4 regions of the Simplicispira sp. 125 genome follow, and region 4 is predicted to be linked to each of the others. Evidence: predicted binding sites of a transcription regulator. Region 4 holds the regulator's gene; each other region holds the start of a gene.
What was found. Region 4 encodes FNR, which switches genes on or off when oxygen is low (the NO sensors DNR and NnrR bind a similar motif). Its sites were predicted from a motif close to TTGATNNNNATCAA; they were not measured.
Positions count from the first base shown of each region.

Region 1: C8D04_RS01095 (TraR/DksA family transcriptional regulator) is a predicted target of FNR. The motif match lies at 4,347-4,360, and genes of this name have one in related genera.
Region 2: C8D04_RS00715 (FeoA family protein) is a predicted target of FNR. The motif match lies at 3,238-3,251, and genes of this name have one in related genera.
Region 3: C8D04_RS02565 (nitrite reductase) is a predicted target of FNR. The motif match lies at 4,306-4,319, and genes of this name have one in related genera.

Region 1 is NZ_QEKM01000001.1:232,093-237,574, forward strand. It holds gene C8D04_RS01080 (glycerate kinase) at 1-42, opposite strand, end outside; gene C8D04_RS01085 (ATP-binding protein) at 39-2,504, opposite strand; gene hemH (ferrochelatase) at 2,584-3,672, opposite strand; gene C8D04_RS01095 (TraR/DksA family transcriptional regulator) at 3,736-4,107, opposite strand; gene C8D04_RS01100 (TonB-dependent receptor) at 4,503-5,482, opposite strand, start outside.
Region 2 is NZ_QEKM01000001.1:153,962-159,443, forward strand. It holds gene C8D04_RS00700 (FAD-dependent monooxygenase) at 1-819, shown strand, start outside; gene C8D04_RS00705 (MFS transporter) at 893-2,128, opposite strand; gene C8D04_RS00710 (class I SAM-dependent methyltransferase) at 2,233-3,174, opposite strand; gene C8D04_RS00715 (FeoA family protein) at 3,364-3,678, shown strand; gene feoB (ferrous iron transport protein B) at 3,678-5,482, shown strand, end outside.
Region 3 is NZ_QEKM01000001.1:546,483-551,964, reverse strand. It holds partial or broken gene C8D04_RS02575 (NADPH-dependent 2,4-dienoyl-CoA reductase) at 1-1,684, opposite strand, end outside; gene C8D04_RS02570 (PadR family transcriptional regulator) at 1,809-2,372, shown strand; gene C8D04_RS02565 (nitrite reductase) at 2,456-4,180, opposite strand; gene C8D04_RS02560 (TonB-dependent hemoglobin/transferrin/lactoferrin family receptor) at 4,411-5,482, shown strand, end outside.
Region 4 is NZ_QEKM01000001.1:339,372-344,853, forward strand. It holds gene C8D04_RS01625 (alpha-hydroxy acid oxidase) at 1-311, opposite strand, end outside; gene C8D04_RS01630 (Fe2+-dependent dioxygenase) at 362-1,051, opposite strand; gene C8D04_RS01635 (TonB-dependent siderophore receptor) at 1,078-3,198, opposite strand; gene C8D04_RS19170 (SWIB/MDM2 domain-containing protein) at 3,535-3,852, opposite strand; gene fnr (fumarate/nitrate reduction transcriptional regulator Fnr) at 4,016-4,738, opposite strand; gene hemN (oxygen-independent coproporphyrinogen III oxidase) at 4,959-5,482, shown strand, end outside.

The DNA of each region.
Region 1 (5,482 bases), 110 kb from region 4:
CAGAAAGGCCTGGGGGTCCTGCGCGGGTGTTGCGGTGGTCATGGCGTGTCGCTGCTTTCGCGCTGTAGGGGGCTGCGCAGGCGGCCCGGGCTGCGTGCGCGGGTGCGGCCAGCGGCCTGGCAGGCGCGGCGGAAGGCGCGCAAGGTGTGCTCGGCGCGTGCCACCACGCTGCCTTCTTCGCCGGTGGCCACGCCGGCCTGCATGCCAGGCGCCTGGCCGGTGAGCAGTGCGATGCCGTCGCTGACATGGGCAGCCGTCCAGATGTGGAAGCGCCCCTGTGCCACGGCATCGATCACGCGCTGGTCGAGCATCAGGTGCTGCTGGTTGCGTGCCGGGATCAGCGCGCCTTGCGTGCCGTCCAGGCCCGCGGCTTCGCAGGCGCTAAACCACCCTTCGATCTTCTCGTTGATGCCGCCCACGGGCAGCACATCGCCGTGCTGGTTGAGCGCGCCGGTGACGGCAATGCCCTGGCGCAGGGCCAGGCCCGAGAGCGAGGAGAGCAGCGCATACAGCTCGGCGCACGAGGCCGAATCGCCCTCCACGCCGCTGTATTCCTGCTCGAACACGATGGAGGCATTGAGCGCCAGCGGCGCGATGTGGCCAAACAGCGCCATCAGGTAGCTGTGCAGGATGAGCACGCCCTTGTCGTGGATGGGGCCCGACATCTCGACTTCGCGCTCGATGTTGAGCAGCCCCTCGTGCCCGGCAAAGGCGCGCGCGGTGATGCGCACCGGAAAACCGAAGCGGTAGTCGCCCAGGTCGATCTGGGTCAGGGCGTTGATCTGGCCCACATGCATGCCGTGCAGGGACAGCAGGCGTTCGCCATCGGTGATGGTTTCGTGCAGGCGCTGCTCGGGGTAGTTATGGCGCAGGGTGCGGGCCTGCAGGGCGGCTTCAATGTCGGCGGCTTCCACCCAGGTGCCGCTACGGGCACGGCACAGGGCCGCGCTTTCGATGGCCAGGGCCTCGGTGTGGGCAAACAGGGCGCTCTGGCGGCGTTGGTCGTCGGCTTCGCGGTGCGCTTGCTCCAGCATGCGCGCTACGGCTCCGGCAGAAAAATCGGGCAGGCCGCGCTTCTTGCCGGTGTGGGCAATGAACACGGCGGTGGTCTGGCGGGTCTCGGGCGTGGCGTTGAAGGCCTCGGCAAAGTCCACCTTGACCCGAAAGCGCCGCGCCACTTCGGGGTCGGCTTCTTGCAGGGCGTAATACTCTTCGACCGAGCCGATCAGCACGATCTTGACCTGCACGTCCACCGGTTCGGGTTGCAGCGAAACGGTGGCCATGCTGCTGTGCGAGGACGTTGATTCTTCGATCTGCAGACGGCTGCAGCGCAGAAAGCGGCGCAGCCGCTCCCACAGCCCCTCGTTGCCCAGCAGATCGCGCAGGTGCAGCATGAGAAACCCCCCATGCGCCTTGAGCAGGCTGCCCGCATGGATGCACGAAAAGTCGGCCAGCAGGGCGTCGGCCTCGGCCTGGTATTCGATGCTGCCGAACAGGTTGCGCAGTTGCGGGTTGTCTTCGATGAGCACGGGCGCACTGGTCAGGCCGTCGTTGTCCACCGCCAGGTTCACGCGGCAGCGGGCGAGCAGTTCGTCAAGCTCGTCCTTGCGTTCGTCGTCGGCACCGTCCGTACCCTCGATGGGGATGAACAGCGCCAGGCGGTCGAGTACCTGTTGGTGCATCTGGTCGAGCCACTGGCCCAGCTTGACGGTGTCCTTGATCTGCTTGCGCAGGCTGTTGCGCACCTCTTGCAGCTCATGGTCGAGCAGCGGTTTGGTGACCTGGCGGCGCAGTTGCTCCAGGGCCTCATCGCGCTGGCGTTCCAGCGGGCGGGTCGCATCGAGAAAGCGGGCGATCTCGGCGCGCAGCTGCTGCTCTGCGGTTTCGATTTCGGCACGGCGCTCACGCGAGAGCGCGTGGGCGTCGGCTTCGGTCAGGGGTTGGCCCTCGGGACCGATGAGCGTGAACACCATGTGCCCACCCTCGCGCGTCAGGCGAAACTGCAGCCCTTCGGCCAGGGCGTCCAGGGCGGCAAAGGCCTGGGACTCCTGGGTTTCGTAGGCCTTTTCGATGCGCTCGCTCTCGGCCCGAAAGTCGGCGCCGTCCAGGCGTTTGGGGATCTCGGTGAGCAGCATGCGCGTGACCTTCTCCATGCCCTGGCGCAGCAGGCGCCCCTGTCCCGCAGGCAGGCGCAGGGCGCGCGGGCGCTCGGGGGCGTCAAAGTTGTGCAGGTAGCACAGGTCCGGGGGGACCGTGCGCAGCGCCGCTGCCTGCTGCATGGCCTGGTGCAGCAACGATGTGCGGCCGCTGCCGACCTCGCCCAGCACGAACAGGTTGTAGTCCGGCTGCTCCATGCCCAGCCCAAAGCGCGCGGCGGCCTCGGCACGCTCCTGGCCGATCCAGGGCAAGGACAGGCCCTGCAGTTCGGCGGTACTGGCAAAGCCCAGGCTGGTGGGAGCGATGGTCAGGCGCAACTGGGCGGGGACAAGCAGGGTGGCAGGCATAGGCAAAAATATTTGTATGTTTTTAGGCTCTAACGCTTACTGGGTAAGCGCTGGAAGCTATCAAAAATAGAGTTTTCGTTCAGGAGGGTGCGCCACCGTCGAGCGCATGGGCGCGGGCGTCGGCCAGGGTGCGGTCGCTGTCCACCTGCACGGGCCAGCCCGCAAGGTGCTGCTGCGCAATGCGGCTCAGGGCCGTAATCCATTCCGGGCTATCGTTCAGGCAGGGGATGTAGTGGAACTCTTTGCCGCCTGCGTGCAGGAAGGCTTCGCGTGCTTCCTGGGCAATTTCTTCCAGGGTTTCCAGGCAGTCGCCGGTAAAGCCCGGGCACACCACATCGACCCGGCCCACGCCCGACTGGGCCATTTTGATGAGCGTGGGCTCGGTATAGGGTTCGAGCCACTTGGCCTTGCCAAAGCGTGATTGAAAGGTGAGCTGGTAGCGGCCTTTGCGCAGGCCCAGGCGCTCGGCCAGCAGGCGGGCCGTCTTGTGGCTTTCGCAGTGGTAAGGGTCGCCCAGGTGCAGGGTGCGTTCTGGCACACCGTGAAAGCTCATCACCAATTGATCGGGCTGGCCGTGCGTGCGCCAGTGTGCCTCGATGCGGCGGGCCAGGGCGTCGATGTAGCCGGGATCGTCGTGGTAGCGGTTGACGAAGCGCAGCTCAGGCACATGGCGCTGGCGCCCCGCCCAGGCATACACGGCGTCAAACACGCTGGCCGTGGTGGTGCCCGAGTACTGCGGGTACAGCGGCAGGATCAGGATGCGCGTTGCTCCTGCAGCCTTGAGGGCGTCGAGCTGGCTGGCGATGGATGGGTTGCCGTAGCGCATGGCGGGGCGTACCAGCACGTTGTAGCCCGCCTCGCCCAGCCAGCCGCGCAGCAGCTTGGCCTGCTTTTCTGTCCACACGGCCAGGGGAGAGCCCTCGGGCGTCCAGATGCTGGCGTACTTGGCGGCCGATTTGGCAGGGCGGGTGCGCAGGATGATGCCGTGCAGAATGAGCCACCACACGGCCTTGGGAATCTCGACCACGCGCTGGTCCGACAGAAACTGCCCCAGGTAGCGGCGCAGCGCGGGTGCGGTGGGCGCATCGGGTGTGCCCAGGTTGCACAGCAAGATGGCGGTGCGGGTGGCTTGCCCGTGGGTGTAGGCGGGTTCGGTTTGAAAAGGCATGCCGCATTCTCGCGCACACGGCATGGCCTGCGGGGCGTGCAGGCCATGCGGGGATCAATGCGTTCAGTGGTGCGTGCCGGCCTGCCCTGCCGATTTTTCCCAGCGGGACTTGCAGGCCACGCAGTGCTGCGTCTGGGGTTCGATCTTCAGGCGCTCGAATGGGATGGCGCAGCCGCATTCACCGCAATGGCCATAACTGCCGTCGGCCAGGGCTTCGAGGGCGCGGTCGATACGCGCCAGGTCGCCTGCATCGATGTCGGTGAGGGCCTGGTCCACTTCGCGTGCCACATTGCGCTGCACCATGCCGCCTTCATCGGACGTCGGAGGCGCGAGGTTTTCGCGGTTTTGCAGCATCTGCCCCTGGAGTTCGTTGCGGCGCGCCAGCAGCAATGCCTTGATTTCTTCGTGCTGGGAGGGGGTCAGTTCCTTGCTCATGGGAATTCCTTGATCGATGGTGTCGCTATCGTTCTGCGGGTGCTGGCGGGGCGGGGGCAGCGCGCACAGGGCTTGTGTCTAGCGTACCAGTTTACGGGGTGTAAAACGGCCTGCGCACCAAGGCCCTGTTCTCGTGCGAGAGCACGGTTTTCTCCAGAGGTACCGAGATGATGGCCATGGCTTTGCCGGGTTTGGCATGTCCTGTATCGGTGCAGCGGCATAGCACCCTGGCCAGGTAGTTGACCTTTGTCGAAGCGACGCAATTCCATGGAGGGCTGTGATGGTCTTTCAACATAAAAAAAGCACCTGGCGCTTGATTGGCAAGCGCGAGGTGCTATGAATATTGGAGTAACTTGGCGGCGGTCAAGGGCCCCGCCGCCTTGGCCCTTGGTGCGTTAGAACTTCACGGTCACGCCCACGTTGAACGAACGGCCCATGCCGGGCACACGCACGCCCCATGGCACGGCGGTGCCTGCCATGGTTTGGCCCTGGCCCACATAGGCGCCGCCCTGGGGGTGGTTGTAGAAGCGGTCGAACAGGTTGTCGATGCCGAAGTCCAGGCGCACCTGCTTCCATTCGTAGCTGCCGCGCAGGTTGACCAGGCCGTATCCGGCCGTGGGCAGCTCGTTGCGCACGGCGGAGACGCGGGTCTTGGCGGTGACCATGACCAGTTCGGCGGTCCCCGTCCAGGCGCCCAGGCGCTGGCTGAGGGCAGCGCGCGCATTGAGCGGCATGGTGCCGTAGAGCTTGTCGCCGGTGGTGCGGTTGGTGCCGTGCACATAGCTGACCACGCCGCTCAGTGCGAACTGGCCCCAGTTTGCCGTGCGGCCCAGGTCGGTAAAGCCCGAGAGGTCAAAACCGTGCAGGCGTGCGTCCTGGTTGGCAAACTGCAGGTAGACAAAACCGGTCGTGGCCGTCTGGTTGGCGGGTGTGCATGCCGACATGGCCCCGCTGCCGCTGCAGCGCCGCGCGTCGATGTAGTTGTTCACATAGGTCAGGTAGGGGGTGAACCTCACACCCCACTGCTCGCCCGTGGCGTCGTGCCAGTCGGCGGTGGCGCTCAGGGTGTTGGCGGTCTCAGGCTTGAGGTCCATGTTGCCCACATAGCCATTGCCATCGCCTGCCAGGTTGATCATGCGCATGGCCATGCCGCCGGTGGACCAGGTGTAGCGCTCGTACAGGTTGGGCGAGCGTGTCTTGTGCGCAAAGCCGAACTCGTAACTGGCGTTGGCGCTGGGGGTGTAGCGCGCCAGGGCGGTCATATCGACGTTGCTGTCGCTGCGCTTGCGGTCGCGGGCGTTGAAGGCGTTGGCCTCCATGTTGTAGTTGGCGTTGTAGCCCTGCACGGCGCCGCTGTTGCTGCGCACATGGCTGC
Region 2 (5,482 bases), 190 kb from region 4:
ATTGCGCAGTACGGCGAATCAGGGGGGGCCATCCAGGTGCGCCTGGGCCAAGGCAAGGAGATCGAAGGCGATGCCCTGGTAGGCGCCGATGGCTTGTGGAGCCGCATCCGCACCCAGATGCTGGACGACGGGGCGCCGCGTCCCACGGGCCATCTGGCCTACCGCGCCCTGGTACCGCAAGCGGCGTTGCCGCAGCAACTGCGCAGCACACAGGTCACCGCCTGGCTGGGGCCGCGCCTGCATGCCGTGCATTACCCTGTGCGCCGGGGCGAGTTGCTGAACCTGGTGGTGATCGTGCACGGCCCTGCGCCCCACGATCTGGAAAGCTGGGACCACGCCGCCAATGCCACCGACCTCGAAGCCGCTCTGGCCGGCACCTGCGGTGCATTGCAGGACATGGTGCGCGGTGTGGCCGCAACTGGCCACGGCTGGCGCCTGTGGCCCTTGTGCGACCGCGCGCGCCTGGACAGCGCTGCGCAGATGGCGCAAGGCCTGGTGGCACTGCTCGGCGATGCGGCCCACCCCATGCCGCCCTACCTGGCCCAGGGCGCCGGCATGGCGATTGAAGACGCCGCACAGCTACAGCGCGCCTTGGCCATGCACGACATGGACGTACCGCTGCGCCTGCGCCGCTACGCCCTCAACCGCTGGGAGCGCGCAGGGCGCGTGCAGGCGCGATCGCAACGCAACGGGCGCATCTTCCATGCCACCGGCCCCGTGCGCTGGGCACGCGACCTGTCGCTGCGGCTGATGGGCGAACGCCTGCTGGATGTGCCCTGGCTCTACCGGGGCGACGGGTCTAACGCCAGTGCGCTGTAGATTGCTTCATTATTGATAGCTGCTTACGCTTGCTGTGTAAGCGTTTGAGGCTGTTTTTGCTTAAAAATATCTTTCAATGCCGGGGAGCGGGGAGCACCCGGAACGCCACGACCCCTGTCGCCAGCAGGCCCGCAATGGTCAGCATGACGGCCACATACGGGTCGGCGCCGCGCTCTGTGGCCATCGAGGCCGCCACCCCCGTCACCCACTGCATCAAGGCCACGCCCATGAACAAGGCCATGGTGAACACCGCCATCGCCCGCCCCGTCATGGCGGCAGGGTAGGCGCTGCGCACGTCGGCGTATTGCAACACCATGTAGCCCGAGAGCATGCCGACGGCGATGGCGCCGCCCACATCCACCCAGGGCAGGCCCAGCAGCGCCAGTGCCAGAAACAGGCCCGCCAGCACCAGGGTGTAGCCCACCAGCCAGCGGCGGCGGCGCGTGGGGCCGGGGTCCAGTCGGCCAAACAGCGCGGGGGTGAACAGCGACACCAGCGACACCACCAGTGCCACATTGCCGCTTTGCACCAGCGAGAAGCCGTGCCGCTCGATCAGCAGAGGCCCCAGCCACAGCCCGCGCAGCGTGAGGAAGGAGGCATAGGTCACCAGCGCCAGCAGCATGATGCCCGCGGTGTGCGGCAATAAAAACAGCGCGCCAAAGCCCCGTACCGCAGCACCCAGTGATTCGCGCGGAGCGGCGTGCGGTGGTTGTGGGGGTTCGTGCACTTTCCAGAAAAACAGCAGCCAAGCCAGCAGCGCCAGCCCCGCCAGCAGGCCAAAGCCCGTGCGCCACGACCACTGCTGTACCACCCAGGCCAGCGGCGTGCCCGTGAACAGCATGCCCAGCCCGCCCAGTCCCATGGCCATGCCCGAAACGGCAGCAAAGGCATGCGCAGGAAAGTAGCGCGCAATGAACACGGTGCACACCAGAAAGGCGGGTGCGCAGCCCACCCCGATCAGCATCTGGCCCAGCAGCACTGTGCCGTAGCCGGGCGCCAGCGCCGACAGCAGCGAACCCACCACGGTGAGCGGAAACGCCGTCAGCAGCGTGCGCCGCAGGCCATACAGGTCGATCCCGACCCCCATGAAGAGCTGCATGCTGCCGAACGAAAATGCAAAAACCCCTGCAAACAGCCCCAGCGCCTGGGCCGACAGCCCGAACTCCGCCCGCAGCCCCGTGGCAATGATGGCGGTGATGGTGCGAAACGCCTGGCTCAGCGCAAAACCCGTGATCAGCACCAGCAGCACCCCCCAGGCGGCGCGGGACGTGAGGGCAGGCGGGGGTGACAAGGGCGGGGTAGGGGGCACGGGGGTCTCCGTTAGGGTGTGGGGGAGATGCGCTCCTCAGCCCAAGGGTAGCTGCTGCGCCCTGTCCGGGGGTGTCGCCCATGTGGCGCTGTCGCGGCGCATCGTCAGGCGGGCAGGCCAGGTGCGCGGTAAACCAGCACCTTCAGCGCGCGCTCTGCCGACACATCGGCAAACACAGGCGGATTGGCCACGCGCTCTACAAACACCAGGTCGGGCGCCAGTTCCTGCATCTGGTCTTGCAGAAAAGCGCAGTCCAGTTCCGGTGCATTGAGGCACAGCAGGGCGTGACCGCCGGGGGCCAGCAGGTCGGGCAAGCGGCGCAGCAGGCGGGCATAGTCTTTGGTGGCGACAAAGCTGCCCTTCTGGTAACTGGGCGGGTCCATGATGACCAGGTCGTAGGGGCCGCTGCGCGTGATCTTGCCCCAGGTGCTGAAAATGTCATGGGCCAGAAAGCTGGCACCACCGGCCAGGTCGTTGAGCTGGTGGTTCTGCTGCCCGGTGGCGATGGCGCCGCGTCCCATGTCCACGTTCACCACCTGCCGGGCACCCGCCAGCAGCGCGACCACCGAGAAGGCACAGGTGTAGGCAAACAGGTTGAGCACTTTGGGCCCGCGCCGCGCCCCCTGCTGCTGCGCCACATGCTGGTGCACCCAGCGCCGCCCTTCGGCCATGTCGAGAAACAGGCCGTGGTTCTGGCCCCGCAGCACATGCACCCGAAAATGTGCGCCGCGTTCTGTCACCACATGCGGATCGGGCACGCTGCCTGCCATCAGTTGGGTGTCGGTCTGGCCTTCGTGGCGGCACTGGTGCACCCAGTTCAGCGGTTCGCCGGGTGCAAGCTCCTGCCAGCGTGCCGCCAGGGCGGCCCCCGCTGCCGACAGGGCCTCCTCGGTGGCGGGCTGGAAGCTGGTCAGCACCCACACAGGCGGAAATACATCCAGCGTCCAGTGCTCACAGCCGGGGTACAGGCCGCCCCGGCCATGAAAAATGCGCTGGGCATCGGTGGGCATCTCTATCGTGGCGATGGCGTTGAGCAAAGCGTGCATGGGGTGTTGGGAAGAGGCGGGGCAAAGGGAGAAGTGTATGCAGTGGTGCCCAGGGGCGCGGTCTTGATCCAGCGCAAGAACTGATGGCCCGGCCCGATTCCGGGCGGGGAGATCGCTCCGCAAAGGCTGGGCAGCGGTAAACAGGCGGCGTACAATTAATTAATGAGAATTGTTTATATTTAGGAAATCATGGAAGCATTGATGGCGATGGATGCACCGTGCACGGTGGACGAAGTGGGCTGCGAACTGGCCCATTTGCCCCTGCGCACTGACGCCTGGGTTGTCGGCCTGCACATGGAAGCGGCTGCGCAGGATGGCGACCTGTTGCTGCGCCTGCTGGAAATCGGCTTCCTGCCCGGCGAGCGCGTGCGCGTGATGGCGCGTTCCTTTCCCGCGGGTGACCCGCTCGCCGTGCGCGTGGGCCGCAGCACTTTTGCGCTGCGCCGCCGCGAGGCCGCCTTGATCCGCATCAGCACCACGCCCCCGGCCGCCGGAGCTGCATGATGACCGCCACCGCGCCCTTGCGCCTGGCCTTGCTGGGCCATCCCAACAGCGGCAAGACGGCGCTGTTCAACCTGCTGACCGGCAGTCGCCAGAAGGTCGCCAACTACGCCGGCGTGACGGTCGAGCGCAAGGAGGGGCAGCTCACCACGCCCTCGGGGCACCAGGTTCGGGTGCTGGATTTGCCCGGTGCCTACAGTCTCAACGCCCTGAGCGCCGACGAGGCTGTGACGCGCGACGTCATCACCGGCCAGCGCGCCGGTGAGGCGGCTCCCGACCTGCTGGTGTGCGTGGTCGATGCCACCAACTTGCAGCTGGGCCTGCGCATGGTGCTGGAGACCCGCGCCATGGGCCTGCCCATGGTGATGGCGCTGAACATGAGCGATGCGGCGCGCCGCGCCGGTATCGCCATTGACCGTGCCTTGTTGTCGAGCGAGCTGGGCATGCCGGTGGTGGAAACCGTGGGCATCCACCAGGGCGGGGCCAAAGAGCTGCTGCAATGGCTGGATGGCTGGCGCCCCGAGGGCCCCGTGCAGGCGCTGCCCTGGGAGGCGCAAGGCCCCACACAGGTGCTGCGCACCCAACAGGAGGCACGCCGCATCCTGCGCCTTGCGGTGAGCGAGCCTGAGGGCCTGCTGCGCGTGGACGACGCCATTGACCGCGTGGTGCTGCACCCGTTGTGGGGCATGCTCATCTTGGCGGGGACCATGTTTTTGATGTTCCAGGCCGTGTTCAGCTGGGCGGCTGTGCCCATGGACGCCATCACCGGCGCGATGGACGCTCTGGGCCAATGGCTGCAGGCCCACCTGCCCGGCGGCGTGCTGCGCAGCCTGCTGGTGGACGGCATCGTCGCCGGTGTGGGGGGCGTGCTGGTGTTTCTGCCGCAAATTCTGATTTTGTTCTTCTTCATCCTGGCGCTCGAAGACTCGGGCTACCTGCCGCGTGCGGCTTTTCTGCTGGACCGCGTCATGGGCACGGTGGGGCTGTCGGGGCGCTCGTTCATTCCGTTGCTGTCGAGTTTTGCCTGCGCCATCCCGGGCATCATGGCTGCGCGCACCATCACGCATTGGCGTGAGCGGCTGGTCACCATCATGATCGCGCCGCTCATGACCTGCTCGGCGCGCCTGCCGGTGTATGCGCTGCTGATCGCGGCCTTCATCCCCGATCGCACCGTGGGCGGCTTCTTCAACCTGCAGGGGCTGGTGATGTTTGCGCTCTACATGGGCGGCATTCTGGGTGCCATGGTTGTGGCCGCGGTGCTCAAAATCTGGCGCGGCAAGGTGCGGCCTTCGCCGCTGCTGATGGAGCTGCCGCCCTACCGTCTGCCCAGTCCGCGCAGCCTGGCACGGGGGCTGTACGAACGGGCGGCCATCTTCCTCAAGCGTGTGGGCGGCATCATCTTGGCGCTCACGGTGTTGCTGTGGTTCCTGTCCACCTATCCGGCGCCCCCGGACGGTGCCACCGGCCCCGCCATCCAGTACAGCACGGCCGGTCAGATGGGCCGCGCGCTGGAGCATGTTTTTGCACCGCTGGGCTTCAACTGGCAGATTTCCATCGCCCTGGTGCCCGGCATGGCCGCACGCGAGGTGGTGGTGGGTGCGCTGGGCACGGTGTATGCGTTGTCGGCCACAGGCGACGATGTGGCGGGCCAGCTGGGTCCCCTGATCGCACAGCAGTGGTCGCTGGCGACGGCCTTGTCGTTGCTGGTGTGGTTTGTGTTTGCACCGCAATGCCTTTCCACCCTGGCCACCGTGCGCCGCGAGACGAATTCATGGCGCATGGCGTTGCTGATGGCGACCTACCTGTT
Region 3 (5,482 bases), 210 kb from region 4:
GCAGGTAGATCTTGCGGGGAATCTCGCCCAGGTGGGCTTCTTGCAAGCCGCCCCGGTTGGCGCCCGTGGTGTCCACGCCCCATTCGGCGAAGAACTTCGGCTTGCTCAGGCTGGGGCTTACGCCCTCGTGCAGCAGGTATTCGGAGACGTCAAAGCCAATGCCGCCCGCGCCAATCACGGCCACGTTCTTGCCCACAGTTTTCTTGTCGCGCAAGACATCGAGGTAACTCAGTACCTTGGGATGGTTCACACCCTCAATTTCCGGTGTGCGCGGCACGATGCCGGTGGCGAGCACCACCTGCTTGAAGCCCTCAGCGACCAAATCGTGCGCTGCCACCTTGCGGCCCAGTTGGAGCTTGACGCCCGTCAGCTCGATCTGCTTGCCGAAGTAGCGCAAGGTCTCGTAGAACTCTTCCTTGCCCGGCACCTGCTTGGCGATATTGAACTGGCCGCCAATCTCCTGCGCCGCATCGAACAGCGTCACATCCAGGCCCCGGCGCGCTGCTTCGGTAGCAAACGCCAAACCTGCCGGGCCGGCACCCACGACAGCAACGCGCTCTTTGCGGGTCAAGGGCTGCATCACCAAAATGGTTTCGTGGCAGGCGCGCGGATTGACCAGGCACGAAGTGATCTTGCCGCCAAAGGTGTGGTCCAAACAGGCCTGGTTGCAGCCGATGCAGGTGTTGATCTGGTCTGACTGGCCGGCAGCCGCCTTGTTGACGAACTCGGGATCGGCCAGGAAGGGCCGCGCCATGCTCACCATGTCGGCCATGCCGCCCGCCAGAATCTCTTCGGCCACTTCGGGTGTGTTGATGCGGTTGGTCGCGACCAGCGGAATACCGACCTTGCCTTTGAGCTGCTGCGTGACCCAGGCAAACGCGCCGCGCGGCACCTTGGTGGCTATTGTTGGAATGCGCGCCTCGTGCCAGCCGATGCCGGTGTTGAGGATGGTAACGCCCGCTTTTTCCAGCGCCTGCGCCAGTTCGATCACCTCCTCGGTGGTGGAGCCGCCTTCTACCAGATCCAGCATGGAGAGGCGGAAGATCAGGATGAAGTTGGCCCCCACCCGGGCGCGCGTGCGCCGCACGATTTCCAGCGGGAAACGGATACGGCTGGCATACGGGCCACCCCATTCATCGTCACGGTGGTTGGTCTGCTGGGCGATGAACTCATTGATGAGGTAGCCCTCGGAGCCCATGATTTCCACACCGTCATAGCCAGCGCTTTGCGCCAGGGCAGCGGCATTGGCGTAGTCTTCAATCGTCTGCTCGACTTCTTCACTCGTCAACGCATGCGGACGGAAGGGACTGATGGGCGCTTTCAAAGCGCTGGGCGCCACCAGTTCGGGGTGGTAGGCGTAGCGGCCAAAATGCAGGATTTGCATACAAATCTTGCTCCCCGCATCGTGCACCGCCTGCGTCACCACCTTGTGCTTGTCCGCCTCGGCCTGGGTGGTCATGGCAGCACCGCCCGGCATGGGGCGTGCGCGGTCGTTGGGTGCAATGCCGCCCGTCACGATCAAGCCGACACCGCCACGCGCACGCTCGGCATAAAAGGCGGCCATGCGGGCAAAGCCGTCTTTGGCTTCTTCCAGGCCGACGTGCATGGAACCCATGAGCACGCGGTTCTTGAGGGTGGTGAAGCCCAGATCGAGGGGCGCGAGCATGTGGGGGAAGGCGGTCATCGTGGAATCCTTGTGGAAGTAGGAAAATCCAGTTGTCTATGCAACCAGTTGCACAAAAGTGTACGGGCGTTTTTTTATTTATGCAACCAGGTGCATAGTTTTTTGACGACGCTACACTTTGCCTATGTCGCTGGCCCATGCTGTTCTCACGTCATTGCTCGAAAAACCCTCCTCGGGCTACGATCTGGCGCGGCGGTTCGACAAATCGATTGGCTATTTCTGGCACGCCACGCACCAGCAGATTTACCGCGAACTGGCCCGCATGGAAGGCGCAGGCTGGATCGCCAGCAGCATCCCAGCCGATGCAGGCAAAACGCGAAAGAAGGAATATCGGGTCCTGGTGGCGGGTCGTGAGGAGCTGGCACGCTGGGCGGAGCAGCCCTCGGCACCCATGGACCTGCGCGATGAATTCATGGTCAAGCTGCGCGCAGACGCTGTGTTGTCGGAAATAGACCTGCGCCCGGAACTGGCGCGCCACCTGCAACTCCACCGCGAAAAGCTGGCGCACTACCAAACCATTGAAATGCGCGATTTTCCAGTCGGCCGCACGCTTTCCCGCCACGCACAAATCCAGCACATGATCCTGAAAAAGGGCATTCTGTACGAGCAAGGCTCCATCGCCTGGGCGCAGGAAATGTTGGGCGTTCTGGCGCAACTGGCAGCGCCCGAGGCAACTTCCACCCCATAAACAAAAAAGGCCACCAAATCCTCAGGGATCGGTGGCCTCGTTGCACGATACAGGCCCAGAGGCCTGCGCGCGCATTTGCACGATCAATACACGTCGTGCTGCGTGTTGTGCACGTTGAAGTGGCCGGTAGGCGTAATCAGACGTGGATCCTTGATCACCTTCTTCAGCTTGAGCGTCTTGTCGTCCACGATCACCATTGCGCTGATCTTGTTCTTGGCACTCCACACCGAGAACCAGACTTCGTCGCCGGCCTTGTTGAACTCAGGCTGCACGACGCGCTTGGCACCGTCGTCCTTGATGTCTGCCCACTCGGCGATCGGCAGCGTGACATAGCCCTTTTCCAGGTTCTTGATGTCGTACACCACCACCGACTGGGAAATCTTCGGATCAGGATTCAGAGGCGCATCCGAATACAGGTGGTTGGACTTGGGGTGGCTCTTGATAAACAGAGCGCCACCGCCAGGGCCTGTCAGCTTGGCCACTTCCTTGAAAGCGTACTGCTTGTTCTTCTTGGGATCGGTGCCGATCAAAGAGATCGTTTCGTCACCCAAGTGGCCCGTAGCCCAAACAGGACCAAATTTCGGGTGCGTGAAGTTCGCGCCGCGGCCGGGATGGGGAATCTTGCCCACATCGACGATGGCCGCCAGCTTGTCTTCTTTCAGGTCAAAAACCGAAATCTTGTTGCTGTTATTGGCCGCCACCATGAAGTAACGCTTGGTGGAATCCAAACCGCCATCATGCAGGAAAGGAGCCGAACCGATTTCGGTCATCTTCAGTGCCTTCAGGTCGGAGTAATCCACCATCAGCGTCTTGCCGGTCTCCTTGACGTTCACGACAAACTCAGGCTTGAAGTGGCTGCCCACGATGGAGGCCACACGGGGCTCGGGGTGGTATTCCTGCGTGCCCACCACGTTGCCGCGGGTCGAGACGATCTTGAGGGGCTCCAGCGTGTCGCCATCCATGATGACGAATTGGGGCGGCCAATAGGTTCCGGCAATCGCGTACTTGTCTTCAAAGCCCTTGAACTTGCTGCTCTCGACCGAACGCGCTTCAAGGCCCGTGCGGATTTCAGCCACGGTGTCGGGCTTTTCCATCCACATGTCAATCATGTTCACCTTGGCGTCGCGGCCAATCACGAACAAGTAGCGGCCCGAGGCCGACATGCGCGAGATGTGCACGGCATAGCCAGTCTTCAGAACGCTGATGATTTCCTTGGTGTCGCCGTCAATCAGCGCAATCTCACCCGCATCGCGCAGCGTGGTCGAGAAGATGTTGCTGATGTTGTAGTTGTTCATCTTCTTCTTCGGACGCTGGTCCGGAGGAATCACAACCTTCCACGTCTTCTTCATGTCTGCCATACCGAATTCCGGCGGGACAGGGGGATCTTGCTGCACGTAGCGAGCCATCAGATCCACATCGGCTTCGGTCATTTCACCGGAGGTTTGCCAGTTAGGCATACCAGCGGGTGAGCCGTAGGCAATGAAAACCTTGAGGTAATCCGTGCCCTTTTCCAGCGTGATATCGGGTGTCAGGGGTTTGCCGGTAGCACCTTTGCGCAACACGCCGTGGCAACCAGCGCAGCGCTCGAAATAGATTTGACGGGCCCGATCAAACTCGGCCTGCGTCATCTTCGGCGCCTTGGGGTTCGAACTCTGGTACATGGGCACGTCACCCAATGGCGACGAACCTGCCTGGTAATTCACCTCAGGGGCAGACATGCCCGGCTTATTCGTGCCTTGGGCCGTGGCAGCCAGTGCCAGCGTGGAAAGTGCCAGGGCCGTGAGTTGCGCCAGCTTGCGGGTTGTCATGGAAAGACTCCTTATATGCCGCTGCCCAGAAGGAGAGACCCTTCAAGGGACTGCCCGCTGAGGGCTGCGACGACTAATCCAGCGGGGCTTTCCTATATTATTCCTACTGATGATAAGGTCATTCATTGATCCAGAGCAAATTCACACGTGATCTGCAACTTTATGCAATCACGACCCCCAATAATTCAACAACGGCGCCACTCGGACGTGCCGACCACTCCCAAAACTCCATGTTCGCATTGAATTTTCACCGCCGACAAAAGGCTGCGCCCCTGCGCAGCTTGGTCGCACTGCTTTGGCTTGCCGGCCTGGCCCTGAGCACGGCCCAAGCACAGAGCAGCGCGCAAACCCATAGCGCACCAGCTACCCTGGGCGAAGTGGTGGTCAGTGGCTCACGCAACGAAAAAGCAGCGGACGATCTACCGCTGTCGTTCGATGTGATCGACGCGCGTGCGATGGGTGACCAGCAAAACCGTACCCTGCGGGAAGCCCTGCAGGATTTGCCCAATGCATCGGTCAAGCGATCCCCCTCCCGGTTTTCGGTGGGCGGCACCACCGCCAGCGCTGGGCGGGATGGCAACGTGGGCATCAACATCCGCGGCTTGGGGGGCAACCGGGTTTTACTGATGGTCGATGGTGTGCGCATGCCGCGCAGTTATGCCTTCCGCACCACCACATTCGACCGCGAATACCTGTCGCTGGAACTGCTCAAGCGGATTGAAGTGGTGCGTGGCCCGGCGTCCGCCCTGTATGGCTCCGACGGCATGGCCGGACTGGTCAACTTCATCACGATGGAGCCAACCGATTTCCTGGCGTCCAAAGATGGTGGCGCGCCACGCACCCTGGGGGGCCGCGTGTCTGCAGGCTGGAGCGGCGATGACAACGGTCACACGCTGGCTGGTACGGTGGCCGGTCAAGCCAGCGATACCCTGCAGTGGATGCTGACCGCCACCACGCACGGCGCCCACGCCATGGACAACATGGGCAGCAATGGCGAGCCCAACAGCAACCGCACCCAGCCCAATCCACAGCGCGACCGCGACAACGCATTACTCGGAAAGATCGTGCTGCGGCCACATGCCGGGCAACGACACATCTTCACGCTGGAACATGTGGAAAAGAAAACGGATGTCAACCTGCTTTCAAGCCGCGCACCCTTGCCGCTGCGGGGCACACCCGCCCAGATCGCAGGAGCCATCGTGGACGAATACTCTACGCGCTCGCTAGAGCGCGACCGCCTGACCTGGAATGCCCACTTCGACCTGGGCGCGCCTTGGGCCGACACCGCCCAGACGTTGATTG
Region 4 (5,482 bases):
GCCCGTTCTCCGTCGGGGTGGGCCAGCCGCTGGTAGGCCACCGGGGCCAACAAAATGGGGTGGGCCAGCGTGCGCCCCAGCAGGGTGGTGCGGGTGTGGCCGCCGGCAAGAGAGCGCAGTATGCGCGGCTGCAGGGTGAGCCCGTCCCAGGCGCTGCGGTTGGCGCGCAGTGTGATTTCGTCCGCAGCGCCGCCGCTGAAATAGGCCCAGGCGGGATCGTCCAGGCGCTGGCGTGCATGCTGCGCGTAGTCGGCCAGGGCCACGGTGTCTTCTGGAATAGGCTGGCGCTGCAGTGAAAAAGTTTTAGTCAAAATGGCCTCTAGGGCAATACCATCAAGCGCAAGCAGCTATTGTTTTTAAGTCAGGCATCAGCCCACATGCGCAGCAGGTTGTGGTAGGTGCCCGTCAGCCCGACGACGGCGGGCGCGCTCTCGCCGATGGCGCTGCGCAGCTTGAGCAAATCCATGTCCATGTCGAACAGCAACTGGCGTTGCTCGGTCGAGCGCACCATGCTTTCGATCCAGAAAAAGCTGGCTACGCGGGCACCCCGCGTGACGGGCGTGACCTGGTGCACCGTGGAGCTGGGGTAGAGCACCATGTCGCCTGCAGGCAGCCGCACGACGCGCTCGCCCTGCGGGTGCTGGATGAGCAGCTCGCCGCCGTCGTAGTCCTGCGGGTCGGTGAGGAACAGGGTGCAGGAAATGTCGCTGCGTACCCATTGGTCGGGTACCTTGGAGCGCAGTACGGCACCGTCCACATGGGCGCCGTAGAAGTTGCTTTCGCCGCGGTAGCGGTTGAACAGCGGGTTGAATATTTTTTTGGGCAGCGCGGCAGAAAAGAACACGGCATCGCGCTGCAATGCAGACAGCACCAGGGCGCGCAGTTGCTGCGTCTGGGTGCTGTCCTGCGCGAGTTGCTCGTTGCGCTTGTGCGCCAGGGCCTGCGCCCCTGCGCTGCTGCGTCCATCCACCCAAGGAGCATCGTCGCCGAGCAGGCTGCGGGCAGTGGCGACCTCTTGGGGGGTGAGAATGTTTTTGAGATGCAGGAACATGGTGGATGCAGCAGGCAGGCAGGGACTTAGAAGCGCGTCTTGAGCACCAGTTGCACCGAGCGCGGGGCGCCAGGGGCGTAGAAGCCGCGGTACAGCGCATCGGCATAGAGCTTGTTGGTCAGGTTCTGGACGTTCAGCTTGAGGGAGGTTTTGTCATCAAAGCTGTATTCGACCATCGCATCGGCCGTGACAAAGCTGCTGGCCTCCATGGCGCGCGAGCCTTCGGGGTTTTGTGCGCCACGGTAGGTCAGGCCGCCGCCTACGCGCACTTTGGGCGTCACCGCGTAGGTGCTCCAGAGGCTGCCGCTGTGCTTGGGCGTCAGGCCCGGGCGATCGCCCTGCACCTGTGCGCCACCGCCGTTGGCGGCGAGCACCGTAGTGCTTTTGTCGATTTTTGCGCTGGGAATCCAGGTGTGGTTCCAGAAGATCTCCCACTTCGGCGAAATGCGACCCGCCAGGTTGAACTCCATGCCGGTGGCGTGGCGCTTGCCCGAGAGCAGGTAACCAGGGTTGTCGGGGTCGGTGTTGCGCTCGTTGAATTTTTCGCTGTAGAAAGCGGCCACGCCCAGCAGGGCGCGGCGCTCGAACAGTTCCCACTTGCCGCCGATCTCAAAGTTGCGGCTTTTTTCGGGCGGTGTGTCGGCCAGTGAACCGGTATTGGCGTTCACACTGCCGAATTGGTAGGTGTCGGCCGAGGTGTTGAACGAGGAGCCGTACGACACGTAGTAAGACGCCAGTTCATCGGGTTGGAACAGCACGCCCACACGGGGGCTCCACAAGCCGTCCGAGGTTTCATCGCTCAAAGAGCCGTTCGCGTTGCGGTACGAGGCCTTGAACTGGTCGTAGCGCAGGCCGCCGACCAGCTTGATGGTCGAGTTCAGCGACATCGTGTCTTGCAGGTACAGGCCAATATTCTGTGCCTTGAAGGTGTTATAGGCCACCGGAGCGCGCATATCGGGTGCCCAGGCTCCGTTGTTGGGCGTGCCCACGGTCGTGCCCAGGCCGTTGGTGGCCGACGAATTGCCCGCTGCGTTGGCATAGCTCGAGTTGCGGTTGGCGTCGTCGTGGTAGTAATCCACGCCGGCCAGGATGTCGTGCTTCTTGCCACCCCAATTGAACGAGTGGGTGTAGTCGCTTTGCAGCTGCGTCATCGTGCTGTCGCCGATGCGGCCTTTGGAGGTGCGCGTCAGCGGCGTGCTGGCGTTGATCTGGTCGAGAGCGGTGATGGGCGTGCCAAAGCGGATTACGCTGGCCAGCAGGTCGCGCTCATACTTGCCGTGGCGCAGGCGCGTCTGCAGCTCGCCACCGTCGCCAAAGCGGTGAATGTGGCCCAGCGTGACGTACTGCGACGAGGTGTTGAGGTGGTCGCTGGCCAGGCCGTAGTAGTTTTTTGCCGGAAGTGTGGGCACGATCTTGCCGTTGTCGTTGATCCACGGGCTGTTGTAGCTGGGGCGGCCTTTGACATCCAAGGCGTACAGGCCGATAGAAAACTCATCGCGCGTGCCGATCCCCCAGGCAAACGTCGGCGCTATGCCGCGCTTGTCCTGCTTGGCACCGTCGTTGTCGGAGTCGTGTACCAGGGCGTTGAGGCGCAGTGCGGCGTTCTCGCCGGTCTTGAAGTTGAAGTCACCGGTGAGGCGGTTTTCCTTGCCGGTGCCCAGGGTGTACGAGACTTCGTGCTGGTCGATCAGCAAAGGCGCCTTGTTGACCTGGTTGACCACGCCGCCGGTCGAGCCCTTGCCAAACAACATGGAGGCCGAGCCCTTGAGCACTTCGACGCGGTCGAGGTTGAAGGTGTCGCGTTCGTACAGTGGAGCATCCTTCATGCCATCGGTGTAGATGTCCCCCGCCTGGCCGAGCGAGAACCCGCGCAGGCGCACGTCTTCTTCACCCGTTTCGCCGGACTGGAAGGTCACGCCCGCCGTGGTGCGCAGCACTTCGCGGAAGTCATCCTGGTTGCGGTCGTTCATCAACTTTTCGGTGAATACGGTGACCGATTGCGGGATGTCGCGGATGTCCTGATTTCCCTTGCCCACGGTAGTTTTCTTCACCCGCACGGTGTCCTTGCTCTGGATCTCCGCCGTGTCTTTCACGGTCACCGTGGACAGGGTGGCCGCGTTATCGGTGGTTTGGGCCCAACTGCTCATGGACGCTGCGAGCATCAGTGCGCCCAGCGGAATCAGGGCCTTTTCAGCAGCAGGGGAATATGCGTTGTGCAAAAGCGTTGCGGAACGCTGCTGCGTGGGTTTCTTTGCCAAAGTGGCCTCCGTTGGTTGGAAATGCAATGGACACCGCAGAAGGTGTCGCCAAGGTGGAGCGCTAGGCAGTGGCTGGCAAAGGCGTGGCTGTGCGGGTATCGCGCACAAGGATGTTAAATCAAACGATAGTCATTATCATTCGTGTTGATGTATTTTCGCCACAGGATCAGATCAAACAGACGAAAAAAAGCCGGCAAAGCCGGCTTTGGGGAGCGCAGTCGCTCGTTATTTCACGTGCTTGCCAATCAGGCCGGCCATTTCGAACATGGACACCTGGGGTTTGCCAAAGATTTCCTTGAGCTTGGCATCGGCATTGATCATGCGTTTGTTGGCGGCGTCCTGCAGGTTGTTGGCCTTGATGTAGACCCACAGCTTGCTGATGACCTCGGTGCGTGGCAGCGGTGCTGCACCCACGACAGCCGCCAGGGCGGGGCTGGGCGTCAGGGCTTTCATGAACGCGGCGTTAGGGGTGCGCTTCTTGGCGGGAGCAGCGGTCTTGGCAGCAGCGGCTGGTGTGGCCGGGGCTTTTTTTGCAGTTGCCATGTTGGGAATTTCCTTGTTGGGATGGGTCAATGCACCAGCGAAAACCTGCTTTTCCACTGGCATACGGAATGCTACTGGTAAAAAATCGGCTTTCCAAGCGGGTTCAGGGTTTTTTTGCTTCGCCATGTTGCAGCATTGCGATGGCGGCGCTTTTGTGGGCGCGCTAGTGACAGGCTTGCTGGCTATTGACGATGCGTTTGAGGGCATCGGGGCTCAAAATACGCACATGGCGCTGCTTGACCTCGACAATGCCTTCTTCCACAAATTTTGAGAAAGTGCGGCTCACGGTCTCAAGTTTCAGGCCCAGGTAGCTGCCGATTTCTTCGCGCGTCATGCGCAGCACCAACTCTGACTGCGAGAACCCGCGTGCATGCAGGCGCTGCACCAGGTTGAGCAAAAAGGCGGCCAATCGCTCTTCAGCGCGCATGCTGCCCAGCAGCAACATGACGCCGTGCTCACGCACGATCTCGCGGCTCATGATTTTGTGCACGTGGTGCTGCAGGGCGTTGACTTCGCGCGACAGTTCTTCAATGCGGTCGAAGGGCATGACGCAGACTTCGGCGTCTTCGAGGGCCACTGCATCGCAGGTATGGTGGTCGTTGACGATGCCGTCCAGGCCGATGATCTCGCCGGCCATTTGAAAGCCTGTGACCTGGTCGCGCCCGTCCTCGGTCGCTACGCAGGTCTTGAAGAAGCCTGTGCGGATGGCAAACAGCGAGGTGAACTGTTCGCCATTGCGGAACAGCGTGGTGCCACGCTTGATCTTTCGCCGTACCGCCACGACATCGTCAATGCGCTTGAGTTGTTCGTCGTTCAGACCCACCGGCATGCACAATTCACGCAAATTGCAGTTCGAACACGCAACCTTGAACGCCTGGGGTGTCATGTGAACGGGTACCTGTCCGGTTTCAGACAGAGCGCCCGACGACTCGTCGGCATGGGATGCGGGGACGATGGAGATGCGGGTTGGGGCTGACATAAGTCAAATTATCACCCATTCTGCATTTTTGCCAGAACAGAGCCAGTAGCTCCAACAGGTGCTTGACCAAAATCAAGATTCGAGCCGCTAATCTGGGGCACATTAGAAAAGCCAGCTAGGAACCTAAATGACTGTTGTAACCCCTGAATTGCTCACCCGGTTTGATGTATCGGGACCCCGTTACACCTCGTACCCCACCGCTGACCGCTTTGTTGATGCCTTCGGTGAGGACGAATACGTGCTGGCCCTGCAGCAGCGCAGGCAAAGCGCCGTGGGCAAGGCCTTGCCCTTGTCGGTGTACGTTCACATCCCGTTTTGCGAGTCGCTGTGCTATTACTGCGCCTGCAACAAGATCATTACCAAGCACCATGATCGTGCTGATGTGTATCTGCGCTATTTGAACCGCGAGATTGAGTTACACACGGCGCACTGCGGCGTGGGCCAGGTGGTCAGCCAGATCCACTTGGGTGGCGGCACGCCCACCTTTCTCTCCGATGAGGGGCTGCGTGACCTCATGGGCATGCTGCGCAACCATTTCACTTTGGTGCCCGGCGGTGAGTATTCGATCGAGGTCGACCCCCGTACCGTGGATGCAGATCGGCTGGCCCTGCTGCACGAACTGGGATTCAACCGCCTGAGCTTCGGTGTGCA